DNA from 2 places in the Pseudomonas sp. Pf153 genome. Region 1 is predicted to be linked to the other one. Evidence: riboswitches for the same ligand, from Rfam matches in the RefSeq annotation. Region 1 holds a riboswitch; the other holds the start of a gene.
The links. Region 1 has a riboswitch for cobalamin ahead of cobO (cob(I)yrinic acid a,c-diamide adenosyltransferase). Riboswitches for the same ligand answer to the same signal wherever they lie in the genome.
Positions count from the first base shown of each region.

Region 2: linked by a shared signal. The riboswitch ahead of AD666_RS16975 (CbtB domain-containing protein) and the one ahead of cobO (cob(I)yrinic acid a,c-diamide adenosyltransferase) in region 1 are both predicted to bind cobalamin.

Region 1 is NZ_LHVL01000006.1:446,344-454,570, forward strand. Features, by position in the region: gene AD666_RS02890 (sorbosone dehydrogenase family protein) at 1-1,262, opposite strand, end outside; gene AD666_RS02895 (hypothetical protein) at 1,353-1,937, opposite strand; cobalamin riboswitch at 2,095-2,306, shown strand; gene cobO (cob(I)yrinic acid a,c-diamide adenosyltransferase) at 2,388-3,014, shown strand; gene AD666_RS02905 (cobyrinate a,c-diamide synthase) at 3,026-4,348, shown strand; gene bluB (5,6-dimethylbenzimidazole synthase) at 4,345-4,995, shown strand; gene cbiB (adenosylcobinamide-phosphate synthase CbiB) at 4,992-5,900, shown strand; gene cobD (threonine-phosphate decarboxylase CobD) at 5,893-6,885, shown strand; gene AD666_RS02925 (cobyric acid synthase) at 6,882-8,227, shown strand, end outside.
Region 2 is NZ_LHVL01000025.1:395,248-403,474, forward strand. Features, by position in the region: gene AD666_RS16960 (ATP-binding protein) at 1-433, opposite strand, end outside; gene cobN (cobaltochelatase subunit CobN) at 444-4,226, opposite strand; gene cobW (cobalamin biosynthesis protein CobW) at 4,230-5,294, opposite strand; cobalamin riboswitch at 5,393-5,619, opposite strand; cobalamin riboswitch at 5,820-6,043, shown strand; gene AD666_RS16975 (CbtB domain-containing protein) at 6,142-6,330, shown strand; gene AD666_RS16980 (CbtA family protein) at 6,342-7,037, shown strand; gene AD666_RS16985 (cobalamin biosynthesis protein) at 7,034-7,432, shown strand; gene cobM (precorrin-4 C(11)-methyltransferase) at 7,509-8,227, shown strand, end outside.

The DNA.
Region 1 (8,227 bases):
AGCAACCCACCTTGCTTATCGATCACCACGCCCACCGGGCGGCCCTGGGCTTTTTCGTCAGCGTTCAGGAAGCCGGTCAGCACATCGACTGGTTGACCCGTCGGCTTGCCACCGTTGAACGGCACGAAAATCACTTTATAGCCACTGTGGGGCTTACGGTTCCATGAGCCGTGTTGTCCGACGAATGCTCCTTCGGTAAACGGTGCGGGCAGTCTGCTGCCTTCGGCGAAGGTCAGGCCCAGCGACGCGGTGTGTGGGCCGACGGCATAGTCCGGGGCGATGGCTTTGGCCACCATTTCCGGGTTTTGAGGTTCTACCCGTGCGTCGACGTGTTGCCCGTAGTAGCTGTATGGCCAGCCGTAGAAGGCACCGTCCTTGACCGAGGTGATGTAATCCGGCACCAGGTCGCTGCCGATCTCATCCCGTTCGTTTACCGCCGTCCATAACGCTCCGCTGCGCGGTTCCCAAGCCAGGCCGTTGGGGTTGCGCAGGCCCGAGGCGAAGATGCGGTGACTACCGCTGGCGCGGTCCACCTCCCAAATGGCCGCGCGCCCCTCTTCGGCCTCCATACCGTTCTCCGCGACGTTGCTGTTCGAGCCGGTGGTGACGTACAGCTTGCTGCCGTCGCGGCTGGCGATGACGTTTTTGGTCCAGTGATGGTTGAGCGTGCCGCCCGGCAAGTCGACGACCTTGGTGGGTTGCGCCTTGATTTGCGTATCGCCTTCCTTATAGGGGAAACGGATCAGCCGATCGGTGTCGGCTACATACAAGTCGCTGCCTACCAGCGTCATGCCGAACGGCGAATTGAGATTTTCCAGGAACACCGTGCGGGTTTCGGCGACGCCATCGTGATTGGCATCACGCAGTAACGTGATGCGATTGGGGCTCGGCACGCCCGCGCCCGCGCGGCCCATGACCTTCTTCATCACCCAGCCACGAATGCCCTTGGCGTCGTCCGGCTTGGGTGGGGCATTGGTTTCCGCCACCAGCACGTCACCGTTGGGCAGCACATAGAGCCAGCGTGGATGGTCCAGCCCTTCGGCGAATGCCGCCACTTGCAGGCCCTGGGCCGGCGTTGGCTTGGCGCCTTCCGGCCAGCCGACGGCTTCGGCGATGTTCACGGTGGGGATCAGGGTCTTGTTCGGTTCGGGCAGTTTTGGCGATGGGCCGGTGCCATCGGAGACTTGCAGCGTGGAAGACTCGCCACAAGCGACAAGCCCTGCGGCGAGGGCGATGGTCAGGAGATGAGGTGGCTTGAGCATGCTGGCTTCCCTATGAATGCATGTGGTTATTCATAGAGAAGCGTAGACCGGGGATGGTTCAACCTGTGGTTATGCCAGGACCTTATGGCATCAGCCGTGGGCCTGTTTGAACAGCACGGCGATGCCCGGGTGGTAGTGGCCGGCTTCGTTGCGCAACTTGCGATAGGCATAGGGGAAGTACCAGGCCACGGCGCAGGTGTTTTCCTTCTGCAGTTCATCGACCATGTCCTGCAACTCTTCGGGCGTGGTGCTTTGCTGGGCTTTCTGCGGCGCCACGAACAAACAACCCAGCTTCAGGTCGCTGGCATAGCTGATGCGTTTGGCATCGCTGGCGGCCTCGCTCAGGGGCTGGGTCAGGTTGAGGCTCTTGACCTTCGGCCAACGCTGGGTGGCCTGGATGAAGGCGCGCTCATCGGTGCTGGCGATGAACAAGTCGGCGCTGACGTTGCGCTCGCCTTCTTCATTCTGCTTGCGGGTCGGGGTGTGCTGAAGCGTGACCATCTCGGCCATCCAGGCGGCCGCCGAGAGCAATCCCAAATTGGCTTTTTCATCGAACCAGTAAGGGGTGTCGTTATCGCCACGCACGGCGTTATACCGGTCGATGCAGTCGAACCAGCGCTCCAGGACCGGGCGCAGGAATTCCAGTTTCGGATTGCTGATGATCATGCCTTGCATGCTTTTGCCCTCTTGTTATTGATATCGGGTCGTGATGCCCATTTGATATCACTTGCTGTAGCGTGGCACAAGATTGGCGTCACTTTATTGATTCGGGCCAATAAGTGGCGTTGAGCCTGCGGCAGCTTTAATTGACGCTCCAACCCCAACCCTCTAACCTTCGCGGCTTGTTTCAGGTGCTTTGTGGCCGCAAGCCGACAAAGTGAAACAGGGAAGCCGGTGAGCCAATGCGAACCCGGCGCTGCCCCCGCAACGGTAAATGAGTCAACGCTGCGCCTAGGCCACTGTGTCCGCGGACATGGGAAGGCGCGCAGCTCGGCATCGCGCCGCTCATGAGCCCGGAGACCGGCCTGATACATCCAACGGCATCACGGTGGGCGATGCCAGGCTTGTTGCCGTCTGTTTTCGTGCCCGCCCGCCGTTATCCTGTCCCCAACGGAGGCTTCCCCCATGACCGGTTCCCCCACCACCGATGCGTCCGAGCGCGACGAGCGCCATCTGGCGCGCATGCTGCGCAAGAAAGCCGTGATCGATGAGCGTATCGCCAACTCACCGAACGAGTGCGGCCTGCTGCTGGTGCTGACCGGCAACGGCAAGGGCAAGAGCAGTTCGGCCTTCGGCATGTTGGCCAGGGCCATGGGGCACGGTATGCAGTGTGGGGTGGTGCAGTTCATCAAGGGCCGCAACAGCACCGGTGAGGAACTGTTCTTCCGTCGCTTCCCGGAACAGGTGCGTTTTCATGTCATGGGCGAGGGCTTCACCTGGGAAACCCAGGACCGCCAACGCGACATCGCCGCTGCCGAGGCGGCCTGGGCGGTGTCGCGCCAATTGCTGAGCGACCCTTCCGTTGGGCTGGTGGTGCTCGATGAACTGAACATCGCCCTCAAGCACGGTTACCTGGATCTGGATCAGGTGCTGGGCGACTTACAGGCCCGTCCGCCCATGCAACACGTGGTGGTGACCGGTCGTGGCGCCAAGCCGCAGATGATCGAACTGGCGGACACCGTGACTGAGATGGGCATGATCAAACATGCCTTCCAGGCCGGCATCAAGGCGCAGAAAGGCGTCGAACTGTGATCAACCCTTGCATGAGCAGTCGCCAGTGCCCGGCGGTTTTGATCGCCGCCCCGGCCTCGGGACAGGGCAAGACCACCGTCACCGCCGCCCTGGCCCGGTTGCATCGCAACCAGGGGCGCAACGTGCGTGTCTTCAAGTGCGGTCCTGATTTTCTCGATCCGATGATCCTTGAGCGTGCCAGCGGTGCGCCGGTGTACCAGTTGGACATGTGGATGGTCGGCGAGCAGGAAAGCCGGCGGTTGTTGTGGGAAGCCGCCGCCGAAGCGGACCTGATCCTGATCGAAGGCGTCATGGGGTTGTTCGACGGTACGCCCTCCAGTGCCGATCTGGCGCGGCATTTCGGTGTGCCGGTGCTGGCGGTGATCGACGGGACGGCGATGGCCCAAACGTTTGGTGCGCTGGCGCTGGGACTGGCTCGGTATCAGCCGGACTTGCCGTTTGCTGGGGTCCTGGCGAATCGGGTCGGCACTTTACGCCATGCACAACTGCTCGAAGGCAGCCTGACCGAAGGTCTGCGCTGGTATGGCGCGCTGTCCCGCGAAACCGGCATCGAATTACCCAGTCGCCACCTCGGGTTGGTCCAGGCCCGTGAGTTGAACGATTTGGACCTGCGCCTCGACGCCGCCGCCGAGGCGTTGGCAAGCAGTTGCGAAGTGACCCTGCCGCCCGCCGTAACGTTCGTCGCACCTGAGGTGGTCGTTGCGCAACCGTGGCTCGAGGGCGTGCGCATTGCCGTGGCCCGGGACGAAGCGTTCGCTTTCACCTATGGCGCGAGCCTCGACCTGCTGCGGGCCATGGGCGCGCAACTGAGCTTCTTCTCGCCGATTCATGACACGGCGCTGCCCGAAGCAGACAGTCTTTACCTGCCTGGCGGCTACCCTGAGTTGCACCACGTTGCCTTGGCCCAAAACACGCCGATGCTGACGGCGATCCGTGCTCATCACGAAGCGGGAAAACCCCTGCTGGCCGAATGTGGCGGCATGCTCTACCTGCTGGATTCGCTGACCGATGTCGAAGGGACCTGCGCTGAGCTACTGGGCCTGCTGCCGGGTGATGCGCAGATGCAAAAACGCCTGGCCGCCTTGGCCCTGCAAGCGGTGGAACTGCCGGAAGGCCTTCTGCGAGGGCATACCTATCATCATTCATTGACCCGTACTGAACTCGCGCCGATTGCCCGCGGCCATAGCCCCAATGGCGGGCGCGGGGCGGAGGCGGTTTTCCGGCATGGGCGGATGACGGCTTCCTACGTGCATTTTTACTTCCCGTCCAATCCGAGGGCGGTTGCCGCGTTGTTCGCACCCGATCCTGAGGCCGCTATCGCGAGCAGGCCATGACAGACACCGCTTTCTCCCCAGCCGAACGCGAAGCTGTCTATCGCGCCATCGCCGAACGGCGCGACATGCGTCATTTCATCGGTGGCACGGTCGAGCCGGTCTTGCTGCGTCGCTTGCTGGAAGCCGCGCACCAGGCTCCCAGCGTGGGCCTGATGCAACCGTGGCGGTTCATCCGCATCAGCGACCGCGCCCTTCGCGGCGATATCCAGCAACTGGTGGAGCAGGAGCGCATCCGGACGGCCGAGGCCTTGGGCGAGCGCAGCGATGAGTTCATGAAGCTCAAGGTCGAAGGCATCAACGACTGTGCCGAAGTTCTGGTGGCGGCGTTGATGGACGGCCGGGAGCGGCACATCTTCGGTCGCCGGACCTTGCCGGAAATGGATCTGGCCTCGCTCTCCTGCGCCATCCAGAATCTGTGGCTGGCGGCCCGCGCCGAGGGGCTGGGGATGGGCTGGGTATCGCTGTTCGAACCCTTGGCCCTGGCTGACCTGCTGGGCCTGACTGCCGGCGCGAAGCCGCTGGCGATCCTGTGCCTGGGACCGGTCGAGGGCTTTTACCCGGCTCCTATGCTCGCCCTGGAAGGCTGGGCACAGCCGCGTCCGCTGCATGAACTGCTTTATGAAAACCGTTGGGGAATTCGCCCATGAGCGTGGCATTGCTCAGTGCTGCCGCCGTGGCGCTGGATGCGCTGCTGGGCGAACCCCGGCGCGGGCATCCACTGGTGGCGTTCGGTCGGTTTGCCGATCGTATCGAACAACGTTTCAACTCCGGTGGGCGTGGCTGGCGCAGCCATGGGGTGACGGCGTGGATCATCGCCGTGGTGCCGTTGACCTTGTTGGCGACAGCCTTGTCCTGGGCGCCACTGGTGGGTTGGCTGGTGGACATCCTGGCGTTGTACTGCGCCCTTGGCCTGCGCAGCCTGGGTGAGCATGTCGAGCCGGTGGCCCGGGCGTTGCGCTGTGGGGAGCTGGATGAAGCGCGTCGGCGGGTGGGTTATCTGGTCAGTCGCGAGACCCGTGAGCTGGACGAGACCGCCGTCGCCCGTGCCGCCACCGAATCGGTGCTGGAGAACGGCAGCGATGCGGTGTTCGCCGCGCTGTTCTGGTTCGCCGTGGCGGGTGCGCCCGGCGTAGTGTTGTATCGACTGAGCAACACCCTCGATGCCATGTGGGGCTATCGCAACGAGCGTTTCGAGCGGTTCGGCTGGGCAGCGGCCAAGATCGACGATGTGCTCAATTACATCCCCGCGCGATTAGTGGCATTGACTTACGCGCTGCTGGGGAAAACCCGCCTGGCGCTGCAATGCTGGCGCCGCCAGGGGCCGACCTGGGACAGCCCCAACGCCGGGCCCGTCATGGCGTCCGGTGCGGGGGCGCTGGGTGTGGAGCTGGGTGGCGCGGCGGTTTATCACGGCGAACTGCATCAGCGCCCACCTCTGGGCGAGGGCGTGCCGGCGAGTGCCGATTCCATCGATCGCGGCTGGCAATTGGTCCAGCGCGGGGTATGGTTGTGGCTACTGATTCTCTGCGTGGGGGCTGAGTTCTATGCTTGAACACGGTGGGCGCCTGCGCAATGCGGCCTGGCAATATGGAATCGCCGAGGCAGACTGGCTCGATTTGTCCAGTGGCCTGGCCCCCTGGCCATTCGAGGTCCCGGAGATTCCACTGCGGGCCTGGGCGCGCCTGCCGGAAACCGACGATGGCCTGGAGCAGGCGGCCCGCGATTACTACGGCGCTGAGCATGTGCTGCCGGTGGCGGGTTCGCAGATGGCCATCCAACTCCTGCCGCGCCTGCGCCGGGCCGGCAAGGTCGGCGTGCTGTCTCCGTGCTACGCCGAGCACGCCGAAGCCTGGCGCCGTAATGGCTATATCGTGCGCGAAGTGCTGGAAGCCGAAGTGGATTTCTTCCTCGACAGCCTCGACGTGCTGGTGGTGGTCAACCCCAACAATCCGACGGGCCTGAGCCTGACCCCGGAGCGTCTGCTCGATTGGCACGCCCGTCTGGCCCAGCGCGGGGGCTGGCTGGTGGTGGATGAAGCGTTCATGGATGTCACGCCGCAACTGAGCGTGGCCGGCCATGCCCATCAGGTCGGGCTGATTGTGCTGCGCTCGTTCGGCAAATTTTTCGGTCTGGCCGGGGTTCGCCTGGGGTTTGTTCTGGCCGAGCGGCACTTGCTCAAGTTGCTTGCCGAACAGGTCGGACCATGGGCGGTCAGTGGGCCGACCCGGGTCCTGGGCCAAGTGTGTCTGCGGGACACTGCCGCCCACGCCCAGCAGCGGCAGCGCTGCGAAGTCACCAGTCTGCGACTGGCGCTGATGCTGGAACGTCATGGCTTCAAGCCCCACGGCGGTTGCGGATTGTTCCAATGGCTGATCACCGGAGACGCCCAGGCGCTTCACGACTTCATGGCTCATCGCGGCATTCTCCTGCGGCTGTTTACCAACAACAGCAGTCTGCGTTTCGGCCTTCCTGCCGATGACGCACAATTTTTGCGCCTCGAACAGGCTTTCGAGGCTTACGCCAAGGACACGCCATGACGACCTTGATGGTGCAGGGCACCACGTCCGATGCGGGCAAAAGTACTCTGGTAACCGCGTTGTGCCGCTGGATCCGTCGCCAGGGCGTGAGCGTAGTGCCGTTCAAGCCGCAGAACATGGCCCTGAACAGTGCGGTGACTGCCGATGGCGGTGAAATCGGTCGCGCCCAGGCGGTGCAGGCCCAGGCCGCCGGCCTCGAGCCCCATACCGACATGAATCCGGTTCTGCTCAAGCCCAACAGCGATACCGGCGCTCAAGTCATCATCCACGGGCGCGCCGTCACCACCATGAATGCTGTCGCTTATCACGACTACAAGGCCATCGCGATGCAAGCGGTGTTGGCCTCCCACCAACGATTGAGCGCGGCCTATCCGGTGGTGATGGTAGAGGGCGCCGGATCGCCGGCGGAGATCAATCTGCGGGCCGGCGACATCGCCAACATGGGATTTGCCGAGGCGGTGGATTGCCCGGTGCTGTTGATCGCCGATATCAATCGTGGCGGAGTCTTCGCTCATCTGGTGGGCACCCTGGAGCTGCTGTCGCCCAGCGAGCAGGCGCGTGTCAGAGGTTTCATCATCAATCGCTTTCGTGGCGACATCGCCTTGCTGCAGCCGGGCCTGGACTGGCTGCAAGCGCGCACCGGCAAACCGGTGGTCGGCGTGCTGCCCTACGTGATGGATCTGCACCTGGAAGCCGAAGACGGCTTGGACCAGCGCCAGGCCGACAAGGCCGAACAGGTGCTCAAGGTGGTAGTGCCGGTGCTGCCGCGTATCAGCAACCACACCGATTTCGATCCGCTGCGCCTGCATCCGCAAGTGGACTTGCAATTCATTGGTCCCGGCCAGGCCATCCCGCCAGCCGACCTGATCATACTGCCCGGCTCGAAAAGTGTGCGCAGCGACCTGGCCCATTTGCGTGCCAACGGCTGGGAAGCGGCTATTCAGCGTCACTTGCGTTATGGCGGCAAGGTGCTGGGGATTTGCGGCGGATTGCAGATGCTCGGCCAACAGGTCCACGATCCCCTGGGGCTCGAAGGGGCAGCGGGCTCCAGCGCCGGGCTGGGGCTGTTGGCGTTCGAAACGACCTTGGAGCAAGAGAAGCAGCTACGTAACGTGCGAGGGCGGCTGATGCTGGAAGATGCCGAGATCAGCGGCTACGAAATTCACGCCGGCGTCACCGTCGGCCCAGCCCTGGAAACCCCCGCAGTGCAGTTGGATGACGGCCGCTGCGACGGTGCCCGCAGTCTGGATGGACAGATTTTCGGCACCTACCTGCACGGTCTGTTCGAATCGCCAGCGGCCAGCAGCGCCTTGTTGCGTTGGGCCGGGTTAAAAGATGTGCA
Region 2 (8,227 bases), on a different contig from region 1:
CGATCAACACAAAACGTGCCGGATGCCGGTGGGAAATGCCATCGCGCTCGATCAGGTTGACGCCACTGGCCGCCACATCCAACAGCAGGTCCACCAGATGATCGGGCAGCAGGTTCACCTCATCGACGTACAGTACGCCACCGTCAGCCTTGGCCAGCACGCCGGGGGAAAACTGCGAGCGCCCTTCCCCCAGCGCCGCGTCGAGATCGAGAGTGCCCACAAGCCGCTCTTCGGTGGCGCCCAAGGGCAAGGTGACGAATTGCCCGCTCGCCAGCAGGTCCGCCAGGCCCCGTGCCAATGTCGACTTGGCCATGCCCCGCGGCCCCTCGATCAGCACGCCGCCGATTTTGGGGTCGATGGCGGCCAGGCACAGGGCCAGTTTCAGCGGGTCGGCGCCGACCACGGCGCAGAGCGGGAAATGGAGGTCGGTCATATCGGATATCTCATGGATGGTCGAGGGCCCCTTGAGGGTCCTCTTCTATGTCCAGCAACAAACTTTCCAGGGCTTCGCGATACGCCCCCGGATCCTGCCACATCCCGCGCTGCTGGGCTTCGAGCATGCGCTCGGTCATGTCCCGCAACGCGTCGGGATTGTGTTGGCGGACAAAGTCCCGGGTATCGGGGTCGAGCAGGTAGGCATCGGCCAGCAAAGCGTACTGGTGATCGTCGATCAATTGGGTGGTGGCGTCGAACGCAAACAGATTGTCCACCGTCGCCGCCAGTTCGAACGCGCCTTTGTAGCCGTGACGTTTGACCCCATCGATCCACTTGGGATTGGCCGCACGTGAGCGGATGACCCGGTTGAGTTCTTCCTTCAGGGTCCGGACCTTCGGCAGGTCCGGCTGGCTGTGATCGCCGTGGTAACTGGCCGCCGCTGCGCCGCTGAGGGTTTCCACGGCCGCCAGCATGCCGCCCTGGAACTGGTAGTAATCGTTGGAGTCGAGCAGGTCGTGCTCGCGGTTGTCCTGGTTCTGCAAGACCGCTTGCACCTGGCTCAGGCGCCGGGAGAACGATTCACGAGCAGCGGTGCCTTCATCGCCGGCACCGTAGGCGTAGCCGCCCCAGTTCAGGTACACCTCGGCCAAGTCTTCGCGGCTCTGCCACAGGCGGCCGTCGACCGCTCCCTGCACGCCCGCGCCGTAAGCGCCGGGCTTGGCGCCGAAGATCCGCCAACCGGCCTGACGGGCCGCCGCGTCCGGCTCGAGGCCCGACGCCAACAGTGCCTCGCGCTCGCAGCGCACCTTGGCTGCCAGCGGGTTCATGTCATCCGGCTCATCGAGGGCGGCAACGGCTTGCACCGCCGCGTCGAACAACCGGATCAGGTTGGCGAAGGCGTCCCGGAAGAACCCGGACACCCGCAATGTCACATCGACCCGAGGCCGGTCCAGCAGGCTCAACGGTAAGATCTCGAAATCATCGACCCGCTGGCTGCCCGTAGCCCACACGGGACGCACGCCCATCAGCGCCATGGCCTGGGCAATGTCGTCGCCGCCGGTGCGCATGGTGGCGGTGCCCCACACCGAGAGGCCAAGCTGACGCAGATGATCGCCGTGGTCCTGCAAATGCCGTTCGAGTATCAGGTTCGCCGACTGGAAACCGATGCGCCACGCCGTGGTGGTGGGCAGGTTGCGCACGTCCACCGAGAAAAAATTGCGCCCGGTGGGCAGCACGTCCAGGCGTCCTCGACTCGGCGCGCCGCTTGGGCCGGCCGGTACGAAGCGACCGCTCATTGCATCGAGCAGGCCACGCATTTCTGCCGGGCCGCAGGCGTCCAGACGAGGGGCCACGACGGATCGCAGATGCTCGACGATGCAGCCCACCGCCTCCCACCCCGGTGCATGCAGTTGCTCGACCTCGCCCGCCAGGGCCTGCTCGATCAACTGCCCGGCGAACAATTCCAGGCGCTCCCGGGTGTCGCCCAGGGTGCGCCAAGGTCCATCGCTGACCCGACGCAAGGCCTCGGGACAGGCCCCGTTCCAGGGCTCGGCCAACGCGCAATCCAGCGGATCGAAACCCAGCTCGAACGCTTTGGCCAGCGCCCGCAACACACTCGACTGCGCGCCCTTGCCATCGCCCCGGGGAATGCGCAGCAACGCCAGCAAGGTGTCGATGCGCAGCCGGCCAGTGGGGGATTCACCGAAGATGTGCAGGCCATCGCGGATCTGCGACTCCTTCAGGTCGCACAGGTAAGTGTCCAGGCGCGGCAGCCAGATCGCCGCATCGGCGTCGCCGTCCAGCTCAAGTTCACGGTCGATATGGGTTTCGCGCACCAGATCGAGGATGTCTCGCTGCAATTCCCGGGCACGGCGAGGGTCGAGCAACTGTGCTTCGTAGTATTCGTCAGCCAACAGCTCGAGATTGCGTAGCGGCCCGTAGGTTTCGGCCCGGGTCAGTGGCGGCATCAGGTGATCGATGATCACCGCCTGGGTCCGCCGCTTGGCCTGGGCCCCCTCGCCCGGATCGTTGACGATGAACGGATAGATATTCGGCAACGGCCCCAGCAGCGCGTCCGGCCAGCAGCTTTCCGACAACCCGACACCCTTGCCGGGCAGCCATTCGAGGTTGCCGTGCTTGCCGACATGAATGACCGCGTGGGCGCCATAGGCGTGGCGCAGCCAGAAGTAGAACGCCAGGTAACCGTGAGGCGGCACCAGATCCGGATCGTGGTACACCGCGCTCGGATCGACCTGATACCCCCGGGCCGGCTGGATGCCGACGAACGTCAGGCCCAGGCGCAGGCCAGCAATCATCAGTCGGCCCTGGCGGAACATCGGATCCTGCTCGGGACCGCCCCAGCGTTCGAATACGGCTCTGCGGTTGGCCTCGGGCAGTGCGTCGAACATCGTCTGGTAAGCTTCCAGTGCCAGGCTCTGGTGGCAAGGTCGCAGGTCGAGGCTGTCCAGATCATTGCTGACACCGCCGAGTAGCTGCTGGATCAACGCCGTCCCGGTGGCAGGTAATTCGGTCGGCAGCGGATAGCCCTCCGCCCGCAAGGCCCGCAGGATGTTCAACGCTGCTGCGGGGGTGTCCAGGCCCACCCCGTTGCCGATGCGCCCGTCCCGGGTCGGGTAGTTGGCGAGGACCAGCGCCACACGTTTCTCTGCGTTGGGCAGGCGCGCCAGGGTGGTCCAGCGCCGGGCCAGTTCGGCGACGAAATCCATGCGCTCGACGGCCGCCCGGTAACAGACCACGTCGCTCTGGCTGCGCTCGCTGCGCCAGGCCAGGTCCTTGAAGCTGATGGGGCGACTGATGATCCGTCCGTCCAGCTCCGGCAGGGCAATGTGCATGGCCAGATCTCGCGGCCCTAACCCCTGCTCACTGGCGCGCCAACCGGGCTCGTTGTCCTGGGCGCAGATGGCCTGGATTACCGGAATGTTGCGGCGGAACGGGCGCAGGTGCGGCGCTTCGGGACTGGACTGGGCGAATCCGGTGGTGTTGAGGATCACCCCTGCCTCGACCTCGTCCAGCCAGTCTTCGACCTGTGCCAGACAACCGGGCTCCTTGAGGCTGGCGACTGCCATCGGCAAGGGATTGAGCCCCGCCGCTTGCAGCCGCTGACAGAACACGTCGATAAACGCGGTATTCGCCGCTTGCAAGTGAGAACGGTAGAACAGCACCGCCGCCACTGCTTGATCGGCCTGCCAGTCGGCTCGCCAATCGTCGAGGGTAGCGCTGGTTTTGTCTGGGTGGTAGAGGGCTGTGCGCGGCAGGGTTTGCGGTTCACCCCAAGGGTAATCGCGGCCGAACCATTGGCTGGCAAGCTGATGGAACAGGTCAAGGGCATTGCCCAGACCGCCCTGACGCAGGTACTGCCAGAGCCGGTCGCGGTCGGCGGCGGGCACGTTGCTCAAGTCGCTGAGTTCCGGGTCCGGCCGGTCGTCCCCCGGCACCAGGATCAGTTTCACGCCACGCCCGGCCAGTTCCATCAGGCGTTCGATGCCATAGCGCCAATAGCCGATGCCGCCATGCAGCGACAACAGGATGACCTTGGCGTGACGCAATACATCTTCGAAATACAGGTCCACCGACGCGTGATTCTGCACCTGCATCGGGTTGGCCAGACGGAATTGGGGATAATCGTCCGGCAACTGCCGCGCCGCTTCGGCCAGCAGCGCCAGGCTGCTGTCGCCGCTGCACAGGATCACCAGCTCGGCGGGGGTTTGCCCCAGGTCGGCGATGTTGTCATCCGACACGAAACCGCCGGGCTGGGTCCTGAGCAGGTGCATGGCTTAGGCGCCGAGTGCGGCGCGCAGCTGCGCTTCAAGCTGAGTGGCGTCCAGGGTCTGGCCGATCAGCACCAGGCGGGTGACCCGCGCTTCTTCGGCGCCCCACTGGCGGTCGAAATGCTTGTCGAAGCGCGTGCCTACCCCCTGGATCAACAGGCGCATCGGCTTGTTGGGGATCGCTGCGAACCCCTTGACCCGCAGCACGTTGTGCTGGACCACCAATTGGGTCAGTGCGTCCAGCAGCAGGCTTTCGTCAGCCTGTGGCAGTTCGATGGAAATGGAATCGAAGGCGTCATGATCGTGGTCGTCATCGTCGCCGTCATGGTGATGATCGTGGTGACTGTGACGGCTGTCGATGTGCTCTTCGGAGCCAGCGCCCAGGCCGATCAGCACGTCCAGCGGCAGGCGGCCGCTGCTGGCTTCGATGACCTTGACCGCCGGCGGCAGCTCCTCGGCAACCTCCAGGCGCACTTTCGCCAGATCGTCCGGGCTGATGAGGTCAGCCTTGTTGAGGATCACCAGGTCGGCGCTGGCCAGTTGGTCGGCGAACAGCTCGTGCAGCGGAGATTCGTGGTCCAGGTTCGGGTCGAGCTTGCGCTGGGCATCCACCTGCTCCGGGAAAGCGGCGAAAGTGCCAGCGGCCACGGCCGGGCTGTCGACCACGGTGATCACCGCATCGACGGTGCAGGCACTGCGGATTTCCGGCCACTGGAAGGCCTGGACCAGCGGCTTGGGCAGCGCCAGCCCGGAGGTTTCGATGAGGATATGGTCGAGGTCGCCACGGCGTGCGACCAACTCACGCATCACCGGGAAGAATTCCTCCTGCACCGTGCAGCACAGGCAGCCGTTCGCCAGTTCATAGACGCGGCCGCTGGCCTCTTCCTCGGTGCAGCCGATGGAACATTGCTTGAGGATCTCGCCGTCGATGCCCAGCTCGCCGAACTCGTTGACGATGACGGCGATACGCCGGCCCTGGGCGTTGTCGAGCATGTGCCGCAGCAAGGTGGTCTTACCCGAGCCGAGGAAACCGGTGACGATAGTGACGGGGAGCTTGGCCAGTGTTTTCATCGGATGCCCTTTGGCAAGGTGGCGGGCAAACGGGACGACAACCGCTGGCACAGGCATGCGCGGAAGATTTCGCCACCGGATCACCCCGCCCGGTTGTAATGAGAAGTCTGTCTCGAGGCAGGTCTCCTGGCTGACGGCGGGCCGGTCCGGCTTTTATATAAACCTGGACTGACATTTCCTGCGCCTTCCCGTGCGCCCTTTCAGGGTATGCACAGTGGCCTGGCAGGCACATCACCGTTCACAGTTGCGGGGGCAGCCGCGGCTTGGACCGCGTTCCCTTCTTAGCTTCGACGCGTGTCGAAGAACCTCGAAGGCGCAAGGCTACGCAGGGTATGGGGGCGGGTCAATGTCTTCGAGTTCTGTGGTGTCTATGCCGGCCCCATCGCGAGCAGGCTCGCTCCCACAATGAATCTCGTCGCACACAACATTCATGTCCAACACAGATCAACTGTGGGAGCGAGCCTGCTCGCGATGGCCGCGACTCGGTATCGGCCTGTAATTGACGCCCCGCCCCCACCCATGCTTTCCTGTGCGCTTGTTATGGGTGCCCTTCACAGGGTGAAACGGGAAACCGGTGAATCGTGTGCTTTACTCCGAGGCCACGACAGTCCGGTGCTGCCCCCGCAACGGTAAGCGAGCGAAGCGTCTGAGCCACTGTGTCCGATGACATGGGAAGGTGACGCTTGCAGGCAAGGCGCAGGCCCTGCCCCTCGTGAGCCCGGAGACCGGCCCACGACTCAAACACTGACAAACCCGCGGTGGGCGGGCGCTGTTCGATCCCTGGCGGGCTTTGGCCCGGGGTTTCCTTGCGCTCGACTCACCCACTGGACAACAACAGAGGGACGCCATGTCGACCATCAGCACCACCGCCCGCTCCGCCAGCAGCACCAGCACCCTGAGCCAACGCCTGAGCGCGGCGATCCTCGCCTCGATCATAGGCGCGGCGCTGGTGTATTTCGCCGGTTTCTCCCACATCGAAGCGGTGCACAACGCCGCCCACGACACCCGCCACAGCGCCGCCTTTCCCTGCCACTGAGACCTGCCACCATGTTCAAGCGAATCGCCCGGACCGCCGGTTTCAGCGGATTGCTGGCCGCCCTGCTGCTGACGCTCCTGCAAAGTCTCTGGGTGTCGCCACTGATTCTGCAGGCCGAAACCTACGAAAAAGCGCCGACCGCCGAAGTCCATCAGCACGCCGACGGTGTTGCCCACACCCACGATGCCGGAGCCTGGGAACCGGAAGACGGTTGGCAACGCGTGCTCTCCACCACCGGCGGCAATCTGGTGGTCGCGGTGGGTTTCGCCCTGATGCTGGCGGGCCTGTACACCTTGCGCGCGCCGGCCCGCACGTCCCAGGGCTTGCTTTGGGGCTTGGCCGGCTATGCCACCTTCGTCCTGGCGCCGACCCTCGGCCTGCCACCGGAGCTCCCCGGTACAGCCGCTGCCGACCTGGCTCACCGGCAGATGTGGTGGATCGGTACCGCGGCGTCCACGGCGGTGGGTATCGCCCTGATTGCGTTCGGCCGACATGGTTTGCTCAAACTGCTGGGCCTGGCGACGCTGGTGGTGCCCCACGTGATCGGCGCACCACAACCGGAAGTTCACTCGATGCTGGCGCCCGAAGCGCTTGAAAGCCAGTTCAAGATCGCCTCGCAACTGACCAACATTGCGTTCTGGCTGGCCCTGGGCCTGATCAGCGCCTGGCTGTTCCGCCGTGGCGACCCGGCTCATCACGGCGCGTGAGCTACATTCTGGTGGCGGGTCTTGGCTGTCGCCGGGGTTGCTCCGCCGAGGCGTTGCGGGCCCTGCTTGAGCAAACGCTGCGGGCCCACGGCATTGAGCTGAATGAACTACGGGCCCTGGCGAGTATCGACCTCAAGCGCAACGAGCCGGGCCTGCTGCAACTGGCCGAACAACTGGCACTGCCGCTGATCTGCTTCAGCGCTGTCCAGCTGGCGGGTTATGATCAACGGCTCAGCCACCGCTCACAGAGCGCATTCGAACGCACCGGCTGTTACGGCGTTGCCGAGAGCGCGGCGCTGGCCCTGGCCGAGCAGTTGGGCACCCCACCCGCCAGGCTGCGGATTCTCCGCCAGAAAAGCCCTCAGGCGACGCTGGCATTGGCGGTCAGCTGTTAAAAACCGATAATCGCCCTCCCTGGATCATGAGCGCTTCTCATCCAGGCGTCGCCCCACCCTCTTTTAGGAACCGGTCATGACCGTTTACTTCATCGGCGCCGGCCCCGGCGATCCGGAACTGATTACCGTCAAGGGCCAGCGCTTGATTCGCAATTGTCCGGTGATCATCTATGCCGGCTCCCTGGTGCCGGTGGCCGTCCTTGAAGGTCACAATGCAGAACGGGTGATCAACAGCGCCGAACTGCACCTGGAGCAGATCATCGAGTTGATCAGGAGCGCCCATCTCAAGGGCCAGGACGTGGCCCGCGTGCATTCTGGCGACCCGAGCCTGTACGGCGCCATTGGCGAGCAGATTCGCGTCCTGCGGGAACTGGATATCCCCTTCGAGATCATCCCCGGCGTCACCGCCACCTCCGCCTGCGCCGCCCTGCTGGGTGCCGAACTGACGTTGCCGGACGTGTCCCAGAGCGTGATTCTCACCCGCTATGCCGATAAAACCGTCATGCCCGCCGGAGAAGAACTGAGCAGCCTCGCGCAGCACGGCGCGACCCTGGCGATTCACCTGGGGGTCAATCATCTGGAAAAAATCGTCGAGGAGTTACTGCCCTACTACGGCGCGGATTGTCCGATTGCCGTGATTCATCGAGCCACCTGGCCGGATCAGGATTGGGCGATGGGTACGCTGGCCGACATCGCGGCACGGGTGCAGGCCAAGGGCTTTCGCCGCACGGCGCTGATTCTGGTGGGACGGGTATTGGGCAATGACCTTTTCAGCGAATCGTCGCTGTACCGCGC